Regions from separate parts of the Rhizobium aouanii genome, predicted to be linked through region 1. Evidence: predicted binding sites of a transcription regulator. Region 1 holds the regulator's gene; each other region holds the start of a gene.
What was found. Region 1 encodes LexA, which represses DNA repair genes until DNA is damaged. Its sites were predicted from a motif close to TGTTCNNNNTGTGTTCNG; they were not measured.
Positions count from the first base shown of each region.

Region 2: V8P77_RS04700 (YifB family Mg chelatase-like AAA ATPase) is a predicted target of LexA. The motif match lies at 2,276-2,293, and genes of this name have one in related genera.
Region 3: V8P77_RS27685 (ImuA family protein) is a predicted target of LexA. The motif match lies at 2,021-2,038, and genes of this name have one in related genera.

Region 1 covers NZ_JBAMYD010000003.1:229,742-236,262, forward strand. The annotation lists gene lpxB (lipid-A-disaccharide synthase) at 1-680, shown strand, start outside; gene gltA (citrate synthase) at 712-2,001, opposite strand; gene V8P77_RS06975 (ComEC/Rec2 family competence protein) at 2,292-4,721, shown strand; gene lexA (transcriptional repressor LexA) at 4,702-5,421, opposite strand; gene V8P77_RS06985 (VOC family protein) at 5,621-6,517, shown strand; gene kdsA (3-deoxy-8-phosphooctulonate synthase) at 6,514-6,521, shown strand, end outside.
Region 2 covers NZ_JBAMYD010000002.1:272,073-278,593, reverse strand. The annotation lists gene V8P77_RS04705 (DUF4037 domain-containing protein) at 1-523, opposite strand, end outside; gene V8P77_RS04700 (YifB family Mg chelatase-like AAA ATPase) at 655-2,187, opposite strand; gene gshB (glutathione synthase) at 2,362-3,309, opposite strand; gene V8P77_RS04690 (cupin domain-containing protein) at 3,405-3,908, opposite strand; gene V8P77_RS04685 (YraN family protein) at 4,023-4,391, opposite strand; gene rsmI (16S rRNA (cytidine(1402)-2'-O)-methyltransferase) at 4,381-5,298, opposite strand; gene dnaN (DNA polymerase III subunit beta) at 5,558-6,521, shown strand, end outside.
Region 3 covers NZ_JBAMYD010000018.1:110,144-116,664, reverse strand. The annotation lists gene V8P77_RS27690 (Y-family DNA polymerase) at 1-1,046, opposite strand, end outside; gene V8P77_RS27685 (ImuA family protein) at 1,057-2,001, opposite strand; gene V8P77_RS27680 (metallopeptidase family protein) at 2,163-2,600, shown strand; gene V8P77_RS27675 (DUF1737 domain-containing protein) at 2,705-2,911, opposite strand; gene V8P77_RS27670 (HpcH/HpaI aldolase/citrate lyase family protein) at 2,911-3,831, opposite strand; gene V8P77_RS27665 (hypothetical protein) at 3,970-4,203, shown strand; gene V8P77_RS27660 (VOC family protein) at 4,331-4,753, shown strand; gene leuD (3-isopropylmalate dehydratase small subunit) at 4,887-5,495, shown strand; gene V8P77_RS27650 (pyridoxal-phosphate dependent enzyme) at 5,556-6,488, opposite strand.

The DNA.
Region 1 (6,521 bases):
TCGGCCATCGCCTGATCGCCGATCCGGCGCTGCTCGAAGCGCGGCGGCTGCGCGCCGGGCGCGCACCCGTCGGGCAAGCGGGCAAGGCGATCCTGATGCTTCCGGGGTCAAGATCCTCCGAAATCGCCAAGCTCCTGCCGTTCTTCGAGGACGCGGCCAAGGAACTCGTCGCCCGCAACGGCCCGATGCGATTCCTGCTGCCGACCGTGCCGCACAACGAAGCGCTGGTGAAGGGGCTCGTCGCCGGCTGGGCCACGCCGCCGGAGGTGGCGATCGGGCCGGCGCAGAAATGGAAGGCCTTTGCCGAAGCGGATGCGGCGATGGCAGCCTCCGGCACGGTGATCCTCGAACTCGCCCTTGCCGGCGTGCCGACGGTGTCCGTCTACAAGACGGATTGGATCATCCGGCTGCTCGCCCCGCGCATTAAGGTGTGGACGGGCGCATTGCCCAATATCATCGCCGATTATGCCATCGTGCCGGAATATCTGAACGAGATCGTCCGCGGCGCCAGCCTGGCGCGCTGGATGGAGCGGCTGTCGGCCGACACGTTCGAACTGAAGGCTATGAACGAGGGTTACGATCTCGTCTGGCAACGAATGCAGACCGAAACGCCGCCCGGCGAGCACGCCGCGGAGATCCTTCTCGATGTCTTGAAAAAGAAAAAACCCGGTCGTTTCTGACCGGGTTTTCTTTTGGGTTCTTTTAAAGCAATCAGCGCTTCGAAACCGGAATATAGTCGCGCTTCGGTTCGCCGACATAGAGCTGGCGCGGACGGCCGATGCGCTGTTCCGGATCCTCGATCATCTCGTTCCACTGCGCGATCCAGCCGACGGTGCGGGCGAGCGCGAAGAGCACGGTGAACATGGTCGTGGGGAAGCCCAGCGCCTTCAGTGTGATGCCGGAATAGAAGTCGATGTTCGGATAGAGCTTCTTCTCGATGAAATATTCGTCGGTAAGCGCGATGCGCTCCAGCTCCATCGCCACTTCGAGCAACGGATCGTCCTTGATGCCGAGTTCGCCAAGCACTTCATGCGTCGTCTTCTGCATGATCTTGGCGCGCGGATCGTAGTTCTTGTAGACGCGGTGACCGAAGCCCATCAGGCGGAACGGATCGTTCTTGTCCTTGGCGCGGGCGACATATTCCGGAATGCGGTCGACCGTGCCGATTTCGTTCAGCATGTTGAGCGCTGCTTCGTTGGCGCCGCCATGCGCGGGCCCCCAGAGGCAGGCAATGCCGGCGGCGATGCAGGCGAACGGGTTGGCACCCGACGAACCGGCGAGACGGACGGTCGAGGTCGAGGCGTTCTGCTCGTGATCGGCATGCAGGATGAAGATGCGGTCCATGGCGCGGGCAAGCACTGGATTGACCACATATTCCTCGCAAGGCACGGCAAAGCACATGCGCAGGAAGTTCGAGGCATAGTCGAGGTCGTTCTTCGGATAAACGAAGGGCTGGCCGATATGGTACTTGTAGGCCATGGCGGCAAGCGTCGGCATCTTGGCGATCATGCGCAGGCTGGCGACCATTCGCTGGTGCGGATCGGTGATGTCGGTCGAGTCGTGATAGAAGGCCGACAGCGCGCCGACGCAGCCGCACATGACGGCCATCGGATGCGCATCGCGGCGGAAGCCGGTGAAGAAGCGGCTCATCTGCTCGTGCACCATGGTGTGGTGCGTGACGCGGTAATCGAAATCCTTCTTCTGCACGGTGGTCGGCAGTTCGCCGTAAAGCAGGAGGTAGCAGACTTCGAGGAAGTCGCCGTGCTCGGCGAGCTGCTCGATCGGATAGCCGCGATGCAGCAGGACACCTTCGTCGCCGTCGATGTAGGTGATTTTCGATTCACAGGATGCAGTCGAGGTAAAACCCGGATCGTAGGTGAAGGAAGCGGTGTTCTTGTAGAGGGCACCGATATCGATGACGCTCGGGCCGATCGTGCCGCTTTTGACAGCAAGGTCGACAGACTTGTCACCAATTTTTATTGTAGCGCTTTGATCCGTCATGCTGATCCTCCGAAATGGCGGTGGCGCCATAAAAGCGCCATAGGGGTTAAGCGTCCTCACCGATAGCTATATGATCGCGAGGCTAATGCCAAGTTACCGTGACGGCATTTTGTGCATTGCGGTATTATCTTTTAGGCACTGCAGCGATGAGCCGCACGCATATCGGAAGCCGATGATTCGACTGCTCTTTTGGGGCTCGCGATTTTCCCTCATATTTCAATCGATTATCCTTGCCGGATTTGATTGGAGGTTGCATTCTGGCCGCCTTCACAGCCGGGCTTGGGCGGTTCATGCAGGAGTTGACGACAGTCGAATTGCGGCCGGAAGCAGGCGAAGGCCTCGCCGACTCCAACAGTTTTTCACCACCTGTCGTGGTGACGCGATCGACAAGGACGCAGTCGGCGACACCAATGCGCCACCGGCTGCCGGCCGCAGCCTCTCACTTGCTGCGTGCCGGCATGCGCATGCTGGGCGAGGAGGCGGACCATGGCCGCCTGCTGCTGTTCTCGCCGGTCTTCCTCGGCGCCGGGTCAGCCGTCTGGTTTCTCGCGGCATCGGATTTTCCTCTCATTGCATCGCTGCTCTGCCTGTTGGCGCTGACCGTGGCGGTTCTCATTGCCAGCCGCCGGGCCGCGGTGCGGGCAACGCTGCTTGCGCTTTCGCTCGTGGCCTGCGGCATGGTCACGGCGCAGTTCGAGAGCCGGCGGGCTTCCACAGTGATCCTCGATTCCGCCGTGACGACGACGGTGACCGGCCGCGTCGAGCGGCGCGAAGGCGACGGTCGCGGGCGGTGGCGCTACATTCTTGCCGTCACCGGCACTGAGGCGCCACAGGTGAAGCGGCGGCCGGAACGTATCACCGCGATCGCCCGCGGCGCGGACGCGGCCTTCGAGATCGGCGATCTCATCACCGGCAGGGCGCGGCTGACGCCGCCGGCGGGCCCAGCTCTTCCCGAGCTCAACGACTTCTCCTTCAGTGCCTATTTCGATGGCATCGGCGCCAACGGTTTCTTCTACGGTGCACCGACGAAGGTCGATGCGCAGGCAGCTCCCCAGGCTGCAAGATCGACGGCGGAAGCGCTGCTCGAAGGGCTCTACCGGTTGCGCAGCGGCATTGGCGACCGCATAAGGTCAATCCTGCCCGGCGACACCGGCGCTTTTGCCGCTGCTCTGGTGACGGACGAGCGGCGGGCCATTTCGGATGCGACGACGGAGGCGCTGCGCCAGTCCGGTCTGGCTCATATCATCGCCATCTCCGGTCTCAACATGGCGCTATCGGCCGGCATCTTCTTCGTCGGCTTCCGGATGCTGCTCAGCCTCTTTCCCGGCATCGTTGAGGCCTACCCGACGAAGAAGATCGCTGCCGCCGGCGCGCTCATCGCCGTCACCGCCTATTTCCTGATCTCGGGCTTTGCGGTCTCTGCCGAGCGCGCTTTCATCATGATGGCCATCATGTTGATTGCGGTCTTCTTCGACCGGCCGTCGATCAGCCTGCGCAATGTCGCTCTCTCCGCACTCGTCATCATCGTCATTTCGCCGTCCGAGGTTTTGGGTCCGAGCTTCCAGATGTCTTTTGCCGCGACATTGGCGCTGGTCTCGGGTTATCAGCTGTGGAAGGACCGGCGCGTCCGCGAAAACGCCTTCCTGAAGCTGCCGATCATCAGGCCTTTCGTTACGATTGCAGGCTTCTTCGGCGGCGTCTTCCTGACCTCGCTGATCGGCGGTTTTTCCACCGCGCTGTTTTCGATCGAGCATTTTCATCGCCTGACCGCCTACGGCCTGCCGGCAAACCTCGCGACAATGCCGATCATCTCCTTCATCGTCATGCCGGCCGGCCTGCTGGCGATGCTGCTCATGCCTTTCGGTCTGGATGTTTTGCCCTGGAAGGTCGTCGGATTCGGCCTCGATCTGGTGATCGCGGTGGCAAAGACGGTGTCCGGCTGGGATGGTAATATCGACGTCGGCCGCTTGCCAGCCTGGTATTTCGCTGTCGCAGTGGCAGGCTTTCTGCTGCTGACGCTGCTCCGCACCCGCTTGCGCCATGTCGGCACATCGATCATCGCGGTTTCAACGCTCATCCTGTTGCTTCTGCCGGTTCCCCGGCCGCCGGATCTGGTGATTTCGGAGGATGGCAGTCTCGTTGCAATCGTCGAGGCGGCGGCAATGGCTTCCAACCGTGAAAGACCGCCGGATTTCATCTTCGATCAGTGGCAGAGAGCGCTGGTCCTGCCGAGGCATGATCCGCCGAAGATGCTGGATGGTCCTGCTCTCCCAACGCAGGGAGAAGATCGCCGCGTCAGGCTTTCCCGCGATCAGCAGAACGAAGCAAGGACCGCGATGCGGTCGGCCGCAGCGGGCGGTGACGCAAACCGCTTTTCCTGCGTCAAGAAGGCCTGGTGCACATCAAGGCTTGGCAATGGTCAGGTGGTAACCGTCATCGACAACGCCGCCTACCTCGGCCCGGCATGCGACGCGGCCGATATCGTCGTGACGTCGGTCCGCTTTCGCTTCAACAGCTGCCGCTCAGGCGCGACGCTCTTCACCGGTGAAACGCTGCGCAGAACCGGTTCTATCGAGTTGCGCTTCACGGACGCTGGCCTCGAGGTCGCAACGGCATTCGATGCATTGTCGCGGCCATGGATGCGCCATCGCGCCTATGACTGGCGCAGCAATAGTTTTACCGAATCGGGCCTGGCCAATGTCAGTGATAGCGGCGAATGAGACCGACAAGTTTGCCCTGAACCTTGACACGGTCCGGCCCGAAGATCCGGGTCTCGTAAGCCGGATTGGCGGCCTCCAGTGCGATCGAGGCGCCCTTGCGGCGGAAGCGCTTGAGTGTCGCTTCTTCGTCGTCGACCAGAGCAACGACGATGTCGCCAGGACTTGCGGTGCTGCCGTTGCGGATTATCACGGTGTCGCCGTCGAAGATGCCGGCGTCGATCATCGAATCGCCCTTGACCTCGAGCGCATAATGTTCACCGGAGCCGAGCATGTCGGCCGGAACGACGATGTCGTGGGTATTGTTCTGGATCGCTGAAATCGGCACACCGGCAGCGATTCGGCCCATGACCGGCACGGAGACCGAGTTGCCGTTGTCGGCGACGGGCTTCGCGGGAGCAGGAGTGGCGACCGGCTGCGGTTTGCCGAGGCTGCCCTCGATGACGCTCGGCGAAAATCCGCGCCGGGGCTGAATGCTGGGGCTGTAGGCCTCCGGAAGCTTGATGACCTCGAGCGCGCGGGCGCGGTTCGGTAGGCGGCGAATGAAGCCTCGCTCCTCGAGCGCTGTAATCAAGCGATGAATCCCGGACTTGGAGGCGAGGTCCAGAGCATCTTTCATTTCGTCGAAAGATGGCGGAACGCCGGATTCCTTCATGCGCTCATGAATGAAAAGGAGAAGCTCCTGTTGTTTGCGCGTGAGCATCGACGTTGTGACCTCGTGATTGAAACAAATCCAGAACAGACACTATATGTTCCATATGTGTTCCGCAAGTAGCTAAATTTCCGTAAAACTTGGTGCCAACTCGTTGAGATTTTTATTTTCTTTCGCCGGATTGGGACACATCTCTTGCATTGAGGGGCGCGCCGTCGCACATCTCTTGCCGTTTGAGGGAGGGATAATCATGAGCGAGCATTCCGCCAAACCGCACCCGCTGGATCATGTCGTGCTGCCGGTCGTCAATATCGATCTGGCGCGCGAGAGGCTCGGCAAGCTCGGCTTCACCGTTGCCGCCGATGCGCGCCATCCCTTTGGAACGGAAAACGCCTGCGTCTTTTTTGCCGACAAGACCTATCTGGAGCCGCTCGGGATTGCGAGCGTCGAGGAGAGCGAGGCATCGGTGCGGCAAGGCAATGTCTTCACTGCCCGCAACCAGGCCTTCCGTTTCCGCTGTGGCGAGGAGGGGCTTTCGGGGCTGGCGTTCGGCAGCAAGGATGCCGGCATCGATCATCAGGATTTCGTCGGCGCCGGATCGAGCGCCGGCGAGATGCTGCAGTTCACCCGGCCGATGACGATGCCGGACGGTTCCGAGACGATTGCGGGCTTCAAGCTGGCTTTCGCCGGCGACCTGCGCGCGCCTGATCTCCTGCTTTTCACCGTCGAGCGCATCAATCCGCTACCGGCCGACCGGGCCGCGCTGGAGACGCATGCCAATGGTGTCACCGGCATAGTCGAGATCGCGCTTTGCGCACCTGATGCTGCCGCATTCGCTGCGTTCGTCAGCCTTGCCGTGGCGCAATCGGCAGTCGAGAAAACCGGTTTCGGCGTCACTATCGCGGCATCGAATGCGATAATCAGCCTGATGACGCCAGAAGGGCTGGAGGCCTATTTCGACATCGCCGGCTCATTCGCAGATCGCGGCCTGCGCGGCCGGGCAATCCTCTTTGCTGTCGCCGATCTTGCCGTGACAGAAGCGCATTTGGCTGCTAACGGGGTGACATACACGCGCAAGAACAATCGCATTCTGGTGAAGCCCGCGCCCGGGCAGGGCACGCTCTTCGCCTTCGAGGAAACACGATGAGCAC
Region 2 (6,521 bases), on a different contig from region 1:
GGTCAGGGAAATAGGCCAGTGCCGTTCGGGCGCGTGTCAGCCGTTTGTCGTCATCGTGGAAAACGGCCCCTCCCGTGAAGGCGAGGAGCCGTTGTTCGGCGAAGCCCAGCCACTGCAAGGGAGAAAGGTTATCGGCGGACCGAACGGCCAGAAGCCGTTCCAGCGTAGACTCAAGGGTGTGGAATTCGAGGCCGTGCTCAATCGCGCCTGCCGCCTCCGGGCCATTTGCAGGAGGATGCGGGCGGCTCCGCCACCCAATAGGTTCACCAAGATAGCTGGTGGGTGCCACCTGCGTGAACTCAACGACCAACCGTCGGGCATAGTCGCTGAATCTATCTGTGCTCAAGAAGATGTGGACCCGAGGCCCCCAGTTGTGATCCCTGGAAACCTCGTCGTCTAAACCAAGCAGCTCCGATCCAAATCCAATCAACGCCGCTGAATGTGGGAGTTCCGGCGCGACACTGGTCATCCAGGGCCTGACAATGTCCGCGTAGAAGCGACGCGACAACTCAATCCCTTGCATGACCTCTCCTCCGTTCAGGCCGCACATGATCCTTTGCGGACACTGCGAAGTCCAGCATCAAGATCGACGGGCACAAGGATGACTCGTTGTCCATCTTCGCAGGATATCGGGCCGCTTCAGCGCCCCTTTTCTTACGCCGCCGCCGTCAACCTCTCACCCGCGATCCTGTAGGAGATCGCTTCGGCGAGATGGATGCGGCCGACCGTGGGCTTGCCGTCGAGATCGGCCAGCGTGCGGGCGACCTTCAGGACGCGGTGGTAACCGCGGGCGGAGAATTTCATCTTCTCGGCGGCGTCGCGCAGCAGCTGCAGGCCGCTGGCATCGGGCTCGGCCAGTTTCTCGATCATCGCGGTGGAGCAGCGGGCATTGGTGCCGATGCCCCTTGCGCCGGCGCTTTCGAAGCGCTCCTGCTGGATCTCGCGGGCGCGGGCGACACGGCGGGCGACGTCGGCGCTGGTTTCAGCCGCCGTGGGCCGGATGAGATCGGCGGCGGAGACGGCAGGGACGTCGATGCGGATGTCGATGCGGTCCATCAGCGGACCGGAGATGCGGGCCTGGTAATCGCTCATGCAGCGCGGGCCGCGGGCGCAGGTATGGCCCGGCTCGCCGGCCATGCCGCAGCGGCAAGGGTTCATCGCCGCGATCAGCTGGAATTTTGCCGGATAGGAGACGCGGTGATTGGCGCGCGCAATGACGCATTCGCCGCCTTCGAGCGGCTGGCGCAGCGCATCGAGCGCCTGCGGCGTGAACTCGGGAAACTCGTCGAGGAAGAGCACGCCGTGATGGGCAAGCGAGGCTTCGCCGGGACGAGCGCGCAGGCCGCCGCCGACGAGGGCCGCCATGGTGGCGGAATGATGCGGGGTGCGGAAGGGCCGGCGATCGGAAAGCTTACCGCCGGAGAGTTGGCCGGCGATGGAATGGACCATCGACACCTCCAGCAGCTCGGCGGCCGAAAGCGGCGGCAGGATCGACGGCAGCCTGGCCGCCAGCATCGACTTGCCGGAACCCGGAGGACCGACCATCAAGAGGTTATGGCCGCCGGCGGCCGCCACTTCGAGCGCGCGCTTGGCGCTTTCCTGGCCCTTGATCTCGGCAAGGTCCGGCAGGTTTGCGGCATTGGCGCGGATCGACGCTTCCGGCCGGGATAGGACCTGCGTGCCGCGGAAGTGATTGGCAAGGGCAATCAGGCTGCGGGGTGCGAGAATGTCGACCTCGGCGCCCGCCCAGGCGGCTTCGGCGCCGCTTTCGGCCGGGCAGATCAGCCCCTTGCCGAGCGCATTGGCGCCGATCGCAGCCGGCAGCGCGCCTGATATGGCGGCGATCGTTCCGTCGAGATTGAGTTCGCCGACGACGACAAAATCCGACAGTGCATCGGCGGGAATGGCGCCGAGGGCGGCCATCAGGGCAAGCGCGATCGGCAGATCGAAATGCGAGCCTTCCTTCGGCAGATCGGCCGGCGCCAGATTGACCGTCACGCGCTTGGCCGGCAGCGCCAGGCCGGAGGCGTGGAGGGCCGCCTGCACGCGCTCGCGGCTTTCGGCAACCGCCTTGTCGGGCAGACCGACGATCTGCATGCCGACCTTTCCGGGAGCGACCATGACCTGGACCTCGACCGGCACACCTTCGATACCCTGAAATGCCACCGTACTGACACGCGCGACCATATGCCCATCCTTGTCCCGCAAACTCTTATACCGCCCCCGGCCGTTCAGGGCCAGCGGTTGCAATCTGGCATGGAAGCCTGAATAAAACAAGAACAATCACAGAACATAGTCAGGCATCCGCTGTGACCCTGGTTGTGCTCGGTCGCGGGACCAGAACGGTCATTGGCGGCAGGTTCAGCCGCGCTTGCGCTCGATCGCATCCCAGAGCAGGCTGGCGATATCGGCGCCGCCGAATTTCTTCACCTCGCGGATGCCGGTGGGCGATGTGACGTTGATCTCGGTCATGTAATCGCCGATCACATCGATGCCGACGAGCAGGAAGCCGCGCTCCCTCAGCGCCGGGCCGATGCGGGCGCAGATTTCCTGTTCGCGCGACGTCAGTTCGGTCGCCTCGGCGCGGCCGCCGACATGCATGTTGGAGCGGCTGTCGTGTTCAGCCGGAACCCGGTTGATGGCGCCGGCGAATTCGCCGTCGACGAGGATGATGCGTTTATCGCCCTTGCGCACGTCGGGCAGATATTGCTGGGCGATGAAGGGCTCGCGGAAAAGCTGGCCGAACATTTCCAGCAGCGAGGAGAGGTTGCGGTCGTCGCGGGTCGAATGGAAGACGCCGGCGCCGCCATTGCCGTAGAGCGGCTTCAGGATGATGTCGCCCATCTCGTCGCGGAAGCGGCGGATCTCGGCGGCATCCTTGGTGATCAGCGTCTTCGGCATCAGGTCGGAGAATTCGGTGACGAAGATTTTTTCCGGCGAGTTGCGCACCCAGGCCGGATCGTTGACGACGAGCGTCTTCGGGTGGATGCGCTCGAGCAGATGCGTCGAGGTGATATAGGCCATGTCGAAGGGCGGATCCTGGCGCAGCAGCACGACATCCATGGTCGAGAGATCGACGCGCTCGGGCGCGCCAAGTTCAAAGTGATCGCCCTTTACGTCGCGCAGCACCATCGGCTCGACGCTGGCATAAAGCTTGCCGTCGCGAAAGCTCAAGCGGTCGGGGGTATAATGGAAGAGCTTGTAGCCGCGCACTTGGGCTTCCAGGCTCATGGCGAAGGTGGAATCGCCTGCGATATTGATGCCGGCGACATGGTCCATCTGGACCGCTACATTGGTGATCTTGGCCATTTCCATCCCTCGCTGAATGCCGGACAGATGTAGGTCGGCCAGATATCAAACGCAACGGTCAATCAGGGGCTTCCAGCGGGTGCCTGCGGCGAAAATCAGGCGGCGATGCCCTGGTTGCCGTTGTTGCGCAGCATGTTGCGGAGACGGTAGGCGATCGCCAAGGGCTTCGGGAAGGGCTTGCGCAGGAAGGCGACCTTGCGGACGTAATTGTCGACCCGCCAGCTTGCCCAGGTTCCACCGGCGAAAAAGGCGACGTCGCCGGCGCAGAGCGTTCGTTCGGTGCCGTCCTCGGCGGTGATATGGACCTCGCCTTCGAGGATCATCACCGTCTCGTCCCAGCCGAAATACCAGCGGAATTCGCCCGCCGTGCAATCCCAGATCGCCGTCAGCGAGGCCTCGTCATGGCCGCGCGAATGTTCGGCGGTGCGGGCCTGCGGATTGCCGCTGACGATCCAGTCCGGATTGATCGGCGTGGATTTCAGCGGCAGCAGATCGCTCGCATGCGCGACGAAGGACTTTCCGGACGGCTTCGCCACCGCATACGGCACCGAGCGCGCGGCCATGGCGACCGCACTTGCAAACATCAGCTTCCAGGCCATGAAACAACCCCCAATTGTTATCCCTACCGAGTCGATAGCAGAGAGTCGTAAGGACCTGGTTCAAGCGGGGACTAAAAGTTTAACGATCCGGAAATCCGATGGGTCGAAAGGAGGTCAGAAGGCATCAATAAAGTGCCGCGGCAGCCGGCCCGGCATGATCGCCACGATATCATAGCGCTGGGAAAGGCGGGCCTGATCCGCCTGGCGGGCGAGCCAGAGATCGCTTGCTGCCCGTATGCGCTTCTGCGCGGCGACAGAGACGGCATCGACAGCCGCGGCCTCGCCATGGCGGGCCTTGACCTCGACGAAGACGGCGAGATCGCCCTTGCGGGCGATGATGTCGATCTCGCCGAGCCGGGTGCGGTGGCGCAGCGCCAGGATGCGGTAACCCTTCAGCATCAGGAAGGCGGCCGCGACATATTCCGACATGCGGCCCCGGCGCAGCGCCTTCCTTCTGATCGCGGTGAGATCGCTATCGCCCATCGGCGTTCTTGATCTCCAGCAGCCGCTGGTAGAGCACCTTGCGCGGCAGGCCGGTGAGGCGGGCGGCCTCGGTCGCAGCACCGGCCGTCGGCATGGTCTTCGACAGGTCGGCCAGCATGGCTTCGACATCGGCCTCATCGGTCTCGACCGGCTCCGGCGGACCGATGACGAGGACGATCTCGCCCTTGACGTTTTCCACCTGCTGATAATGCGCGGCAAGGTCGGCAAGCGTGCCGCGGCGGAACTCCTCATAGGTCTTGGTCAGCTCGCGGCAGACGGAGGCGGGCCGAGTGGGCCCGAGCACGTCGGCGGCGGCCAGAAGCGTTGCGCCGATGCGATGCGGCGATTCAAAGAAGATCAGCGTCGCGGGTGCTGCGACAAGTTCACCCAATCGGTCGCGACGGGCCTTGTCCTTGGCCGGCAGGAAACCGGCGAAAAGAAAAGCATCGTTCGGCAGGCCGGAGCCGACAAGGGCTGCGAGCGGCGCCGACGCCCCGGGAATGGGAATGACACGGTAACCTGCCGCTATCGCCTGCTGCGCCAGCCGATAACCGGGATCGGAGACCAGCGGCGTGCCGGCATCGGAAACCAGCGCCACCGAGCGCCCGGCTTCAAGCGCCTGCAGCAGCCGTGGGCCAGCCTCGTCGGCATTGTGCTCGTGATAGGCGAAGGGGCGGTTCTGGATGCCGTAGCGGTCGAGCAGCACGCGGGTGACGCGCGTATCCTCGCAGGCGAGCACATCGGCGCCGGCCAGCGTTTCGAGTGCCCGCAGGGTGATGTCGCCGAGATTGCCGATCGGGGTGGCGACGAGATAGAGCGCCGGCTCCAGCGGCCGCGCCGGCACCGCCATATTGTGCAGGCGGAAGCTTCGCCGGCCGGCGGCGTCCGCTGTGGTTTCCTCATTCATGCCATTTGCTTTCGTCCCGCCGGCTCGTCGCCGGCATCGAACCCTTATGGGCGAGCCGCACCGCTTCGGCAAGGGTTCGGATTTCTGTGAGCATTGCTCTGGAAAACCGCAAATGCAGGGGTGCCGGCGTCCATGCCTCTTGCAAAGCGATGCTGAAGTCTGCCATTTTGCCCGTCCACTCCCCCGGCCTCAAGCCGGGACAGCATTCTTCGGGTGCTCGACGCGCCCGGACAGTCACGGTCGAAAGCGGTAGCATCCCATGCGTATTACTATTGAGCGGTCAAACCTGTTGAAATCGCTGAACCACGTCCACCGCGTGGTCGAACGTCGCAACACGATCCCGATCCTGTCCAACGTATTGCTCAAGGCCGACGGCCAGAAGCTCGACATGAAGGCGACCGACCTCGACCTCGAAATCACCGAGGCAACCCCTGCTAGCGTCGAGCAGCCCGGCGCCACCACCGTTCCCGCCCATCTTCTCTACGATATCGTGCGCAAGCTTTCCGACGGCTCGGAAGTGCTGCTTGCCACCAGCACCGATGGCGGCTCAATGACCGTGCAATCCGGCCGCTCGAAATTCTCGCTGCAGTGCCTGCCGGAATCGGACTTTCCGGATCTCACGGCCGGCACCTTCACGCATTCCTTCAAGCTGAAGGCGACCGATCTGAAGATGCTGATCGACCGCACGCAGTTTGCGATCTCGACGGAAGAGACGCGTTATTATCTGAACGGCATTTTCTTCCACACTATCGAGAGCAACGGCCAGCTGAAACTCAGGGCGGTTGCGACCGACGGCCACCGGCTGGCGCGCGCCGATGTCGATGCGCCCTCCGGCTCCGAGGGCATGCCCGGCATCATCATTCCGCGCAAGACGGTCGGCGAGCTGCAGAAGCTGGTCGACAATCCCGAGGTGATGGTGACCGTCGAGGTCTCCGACGCCAAGATCCGCATGACGATCGGCTCGATCGTCATGACCTCGAAACTGATCGACGGCACCTTCCCGGATTATCAGCGCGTCATTCCGACAGGCAACGACAAGGAAATGCGCGTCGACTGCACGAGTTTCGCACAGGCCGTCGACCGCGTCTCGACAATCTCCTCCGAGCGCGGACGCGCCGTAAAGCTGGCACTTTCCGAGGGTCAGCTGATGCTGACCGTCAACAATCCCGACTCCGGCAGTGCGACCGAAGAAGTCGCCGTGGGCTACGACACGGATGCGATGG
Region 3 (6,521 bases), on a different contig from region 1:
AAGCTTTGCAGGCAATCCGCACCAAGTCGGGCCGAGACCCGGTCGACGAAGGCCGAAAGCGAGATCTCTCCCTGCCGGTCGCCCTCGAAATCACCCTGCGCCTCGTTGAAGGGATCGTGCCGCAACACATTCAACCGCAGGATTTCGAAGCCATAGCCGGCATCGAGATCGTCATAGACCGCCTGCAATCGCTCGGAAAAAAGTCCGGCGATGAACTTTGGTTCGCGAAGCGGCTGCGAAGCGCCGACGGAGATACGAAAGACCCTGCCGTCGACGCGGAACAGGACCAGTTCGAACACCCGCCCGCCAGCCCCCCGCGCCTCCAGCGACGGCTGCAGCGATAAGGCGACCTGTCTGGTGACGGCAAGGATCTGCTCTTCCGTCCCGATGGGCTCGATCAGCCGGCTTTCGGCCGAGAGGCTGGCAACAGGACGCCGGGGCGAGACCGGCTCCTCTTCACGTCCCAGCGCCTGGTCGAGACGCAGAAGCAGCTCCGGGCCGAACCGGCGGGTCAGCGGCGCTCGCGGTGCGTCGATGACGTCGCCGATATATTTCAGACCGAGCTTCTTCAGGGCATCGACGGTTTGTCCTTCCAGCCGCAAGGCTGCAACCGGCAAGGACATCAGCACATGTTCCGTCTCTTCGTCCTCGATCACGCCGCTTTGCCCGAAGCGGGACGCGGCCCAGGAAAGACCAGGAGACGATGAGATCGCGCCGCGGGCATCGAACCCCATATGAAAAAGCCGCGACAGCACATCCTTGAGAAGCGCCTTTTCACCGCCGAAAAGATGGGCGCAGCCGCTAATGTCGAGAAACAGGCCGTCCTTGCCGTCGAACGCCACCAGCGGCGTATAACGGTCGCACCAGTCGGCAATTGCCTCCAGCAACCGGCGGTCGGCTGCCGGATCCTCTTCCGCGACCTCGAGCAGCGGGTACATGGCGCGCGCTTCGGCAACGCCCAACTCCTTCTTCAGCCCCAGCCTCTCGGCCAACTCGTCCAGTGCCGTCAACCGCATGGCATTGTTGAGCTTGCCGGAACAGACGATAGGCGGCGTCTCAGGACGCCCTTTCGAACGCCAGGAGAGCCCCCATCGCCTGCGGGCGATGCGGTCCGTTGGCAGATGCGGGAAGCTGAGCGCCAGAATGCGCTGACTGTTCGGCTGGAGGACGAACGAGGTTTGGTTCGGCGACAGGGAGAAATTCGCGTTCATGGGGATTCCACTCCAGAAGAAAGGACAGCGGGGCCGGATTGCGGCTCTTCTCCAGCGTCAGACGGAAAATTGGATTGCCGATGCTGCCGGAAAGTTTCGATCCATCCGGCAACGGCCGCAGAGCGGACGGGGCCGGTTCGACATGCAGACGCAAGGCCGCACTGCTTGCCTCCTCCGCCCCGGCCTGACGGACAAGAAAGAGCGGACGGCGGGCAGCATGCGCCCTGAGACTAAGCCGGCGGCTTTCGGTCAGGCCGAAATGGGCAGGATTGCCCCGCACTTCGAAGATGATGGCCGAGAAGGCAGCGCTTTCCACCGCCATCTCCGCCAGCCAGAGCGCCTCGTCCAGCTTGCGCGGCGCCGCATGGAGAAACCGCTCCGGGCTCAGCCCGAAATCCCGAAGCCCGGGGGCATAGGGACGGCCTGCCTCCAGCGTGCCGACGGCATCGCCGATCCAGAGCAACGGCAGAAGGCGGCCGGCATCCGCTTCCTGTTTTTGCAGCCGCGCGGCAACAGCCATCGCCAGCCCGCTTGCAGCACCGGCATCGCGAGACAGAGCGGAACGGAATTCGGTGATCGCATCGAGCGGCAGGCCCCCTTCAAGCGCCCCGTCGAGAAACTCCACCCCAAACGGCAGGGGCGGCAGCGTGCGCTCCTGGCGGGCCTTACGTCCTTCCGCCAGGGCTTCCCGTTCCGCTGCGGCAAGCGCCGGCGCGGGCCGTCCCTCCAGTCTGGCGATGGTTTCGCGGAGCGCAAAAAGCCGCTCGCGCGCCAGGGCGTGCTGCGCCATGGCGTTCTCCGATCCGTCTTGTTCCTGTTATGTTCTTATAGATTCCAGAGAGCTAATGAAGAGTCAACGGCCATTTTCTATGAAAATATTCCTGCCTTTGATTCCGCACTCGAAAATCGGCGATAAAGGTTCTATATGGGCCCGCAAAGGAAGGAATATTCATGGCCCGCATAGACCAGAGCGATGATTGGCGGGATCGCCATGCGCCGACGATCAGCGCCTTCGAGTCGCTGGCGATGGAGGCCTATAGTCATCTGCCGGATGAATTCCGCCAGCTGACGACCAACCTCACGATCGAGATTGAGGATTTCCCCGATGACGACGTTTTCGAGGACATGGCGCTGGAAACCCCTTTCGATCTGCTCGGCCTTTTCGAGGGCAGGGGCATTTCCGAACGTTTCACGGTGGAAACCGGCGAGATGCCGAACCGCATCCGCCTCTACCGCCGTCCCATTCTCGACTACTGGGCTGAGAACGACGAGACGCTCGGCGATATCATCACCCACGTCCTGATCCACGAGATCGGCCACCATTTCGGGCTGAGCGACGATGACATGGAGCGGATCGAGGCAAGCGCCGAGGAAGCCGCCGAGCGCTAGAGCGCCACGCGTCCAAAGGACGCGCTAAGGACGCTCTATCACTTTCAATCACGCATAATCCTTTCCGAAAATCGATTACAATTTTCGGGGTTATGCGCTGAACCTCACTGCTCGGAGAGTTTCATCTCGGGATCGTAATCCTTGCCTTCGACATGCTTGACGACGGCCTGGCCGCACTGCATCGCACCGGTTGCGGCATTGAAGGCATAGGTCGGCGAGCCCTCCAGCGACCAGCCCTTGTTGAGGGCGGCGGTGACCTTGTGGCAGAAGGAAGCATCGTCGGGACCGGTCAGGAAGCGGTAGAGTTTCATCACATCGTCTTTCGTGCTGCAGCCTGGCGGGCTGCGATCAGGCGCGCTTTATGGACCAGACTTTCCGCCTGGACAAGATGCAGCCGCTCGACCATCCGCCCGCCTGCATTGATGACGTTGAGCCCATCGGAAGCGGGGTCGGCAAAGGCTGATATGATCGCCTCCGCTTCCGCAATCGCTGCCGGATCCGGGCCGAAATGCCGGTTGGCAGGCTCGATCTGCGCCGGATGGATCAGCATCTTGCCGGCAAAGCCCATGGCCCGACCTTGCAGACATTCGGCATCGAAACCCTGTTCGTCCCTGAAATCGTTGAAGACGCTGTCGATCGCATCGAGCCCATAGGCGCTGACCGCAAGGACGACCTGCATCAGCCACGGCACGAGATAGCTCCGCCCCGGCTGCGGCAGCACGCCGGTTTCCTTGCGCAGGTCGTTCAGCCCGACGACGAGACAATCGAGCCGGGAGCCTGGCGTACGCCCGGCTTCGGCGATAACAGCCGCATTCAGGATGCCGCGCGGTGTCTCGATCATCGCCCAGATGCGCAGATCATCAGGTGCATCGGCCTCGGAGAGAAGGTCACTGAGCGCCATGACATCCTGCGGTTCGTCGACCTTCGGCAGCAGCACGGCATCGGGACCAAGCGCCGTCACCAGCTCCATGTCCACCAGGCCGAAATCAGTGGACAGACTGTTGATGCGGATAATCCGCTCCTTGCCTTGGAGCGGCCGAGCCGAAAAGAAATTCCTCAGATTTTCCCGCGCTTCCGCCTTCTTTTCCGGCGCCACGGAATCCTCAAGATCGAAGATCACCGCATCGCAATCGACCGCATGGGTTTTTTCGAGGGCGCGGGGATTGATGGCAGGCACGCTCAGCACCGAACGGCGCAGGCGGATGGAGCGGGTCGCGGGGTTTCGGCTCATGCCGAATTAGTGCCAAGCTTTGAAAGCCGAAGCAAGCAGCCCGCCCCCAGACATCGAGCAGAACAACAAAAAGCCATGCTTGCCTTGCAGAGAGGAAGGAGAAGGACCACATTCCTTTCCGAAGAAAGGTCTCTAACCATGCAGAACATTCGCTCCATCTTCCTCATGCTTGCCGGCGCCACCGTTTTCGTGGCCATGCTGCTTCTCACCTTCTCGGTGACGCTCGCCGTCGGCGGCATCCTGACCGTGCTCATGGTCGGACGCGCGCTTTCGATGAAGATGAAGCCCGCTCCGGTCCGCGCCAAGGCAAACAATGGTAAGCGCGAGATGCGCGTGTGGAACGACGGCCGCGGCACGATCATCGATCTCTGATCACCTTTTCGCTGAAAATTTGGTTCGCTGAAAAATTTCGGCCGACCCTGTCGGATCACGCTTCCATGCTACGTCCTTGAAGCAGCCAGGCATTCAGCCGGCGCTCAAAAACGAATGGAGGACAAGCATGGATACGACGACAGAGAGCAACCCGACCAAGATGCCACCGGTCAAGAACGGCCTGCTGCCCTATCTGACGGTCGACGGCGCGGTGAAAGCTGCGGAATTCTACAAGAAGGCTTTCGGCGCCGAAGAGGCATATCTCGTGCCGGTCGACGAGAGCGGCAGAACGATGCATGTGCATCTCTACATCAACGGCAGCTCCCTCATGCTGTCGGACGTCTATCCCGAATACGGCGATCCCTTCAAAGGCCATGAAGGCTTCGCCATTCAGCTGATCATCGACGATATCGATTTCTGGTGGGATCGCGCGGTTGCTGCCGGCGCCGAAGTCGTCATGCCGGTCGAACTGATGTTCTGGGGCGACCGCTATGGCCAGCTTCGTGATCCGTTCGGCGTCCTCTGGGCGTTGAACGCACCGTCCAAATAAGGGACAGCCGCAATCGGCGGACCGCGCGAAACGTCGCGTGGCCGCCATCCGTGAAAGATTCTCCTTCATTTCGGCGAAAAACTGGACTAGATGCAAATTCAGGAAGTAGATTTGCTGAAATGGAGCATGGGTCATGGATAAATTCGTGAAGCTCACGGGCGTTGCAGCGCCTCTGCCGGTTGTCAACGTCGACACCGACATGATCATTCCGAAGGATTATCTGAAGACGATCAAGCGCACCGGCCTCGGCACCGGCCTCTTCGCGGAAGCTCGTTATAACGAAGACGGCTCAGAAAACCCGGATTTCGTGCTGAACAAGCCGGCCTATCGCGATGCCAAGATCCTGGTTGCCGGCGACAATTTCGGCTGCGGCTCCTCGCGCGAGCACGCGCCCTGGGCGCTTCTGGATTTCGGCATCCGCTGCGTTATTTCGACCAGCTTTGCCGATATTTTCTACAACAACTGTTTCAAGAACGGCATCCTGCCGATCAAGGTCAGCCAGGAAGACCTCGACAAGCTGATGGACGACGCCTCGCGCGGCTCCAACGCCATCCTGACCGTCGACCTCGAAAATCTCGAGATCACCGGCCCTGATGGTGGCTTGATCAAGTTCGATCTCGACGAGTTCAAGCGTCACTGCCTGCTGAACGGCCTCGACGATATCGGCCTGACCCTGGAAAAGGGCAAGGCGATCGACAGCTTCGAAAAGAAGAACGCCGCTTCGCACCCCTGGGCAGCCTGAGCCCTCCCAATCGGTTACCGATCAAGCCGGGCTTACGCCCGGCTTTTTCTTTGGTGTGGGTCAAAGAAACTTTTCTGTCCAGGCCCTGAGTTTTTCGAGCGACACGCCGATGCCGCCGCAGACTTCGATAAGCGGATTATCGAAGCGCTGAAGCAGCCCGGCGTGCACATCGGCAACCGCAAGGGCCGCACCGCAAGCCGGCTCGACCAGAATGCGCTGCGCATCGGCAAATTTCAGGCAGGCGGCAACGGCATCGGCGTCGCTGACGACAACACTTTCGATCGGATGCTGCTGCGGCAGGTCGAAGACATGCCGCGCCACCTGCCGCGCCCCGAGCGAATTGGCAATCGAGGTAATGGCGGGAAGGGTGATACGCTCATTCGCCTTGAGGCTGGCATGGAGCGAGGCCGCTCCTTCCGTTTCGACGGCGATAACAGGCACATCGGAAAGCCCGTTGCGCTTCAACCCCTCGACGATACCGGCAAGCAGCCCGCCGCCGCCGACGCTGGTGACGACGCAATCGAATTTTGCCCCTTTCGCCACCACCTCGTCGATCAGCGTGGCATGGCCATCCCACAGAAGCGGATGGTCGAAGGGGTGCACATAGGTTGCCTTGCGGCTCCGGGCGAGTTCAATTGCATGGGCATTGGCCTCATCGAAAACCGAACCATGAACGAGGACATTCGCGCCCGTTGCGGCAATCGTCCGGCGTACGTCGGCCGCCGTCGTCTCCGGCACGACGATTGTGACCGGCACACCAAGCGCTCGGCCGGCATAAGCGGCGGCAATACCGGCATTGCCGCCGGAAGCGCAGAAGATTTCGCGCGCCCCATTTTCCACCTCGTGCTGGCAAAGCCGGCCAACGCCGCGCAGCTTGAAGCTGCCGGAAGGCTGCAGCGCATCGAGCTTCAGCCAGAGCGGTTTGCCGCTGGCGCTGTAGCCAGGTGCCGTCTGGAGCAAGGGCGTGTCGAGGTGGAGAGGCGCGAAAGGCATGGGAACCATCCAGAATAAAGATAGGGTCACCGT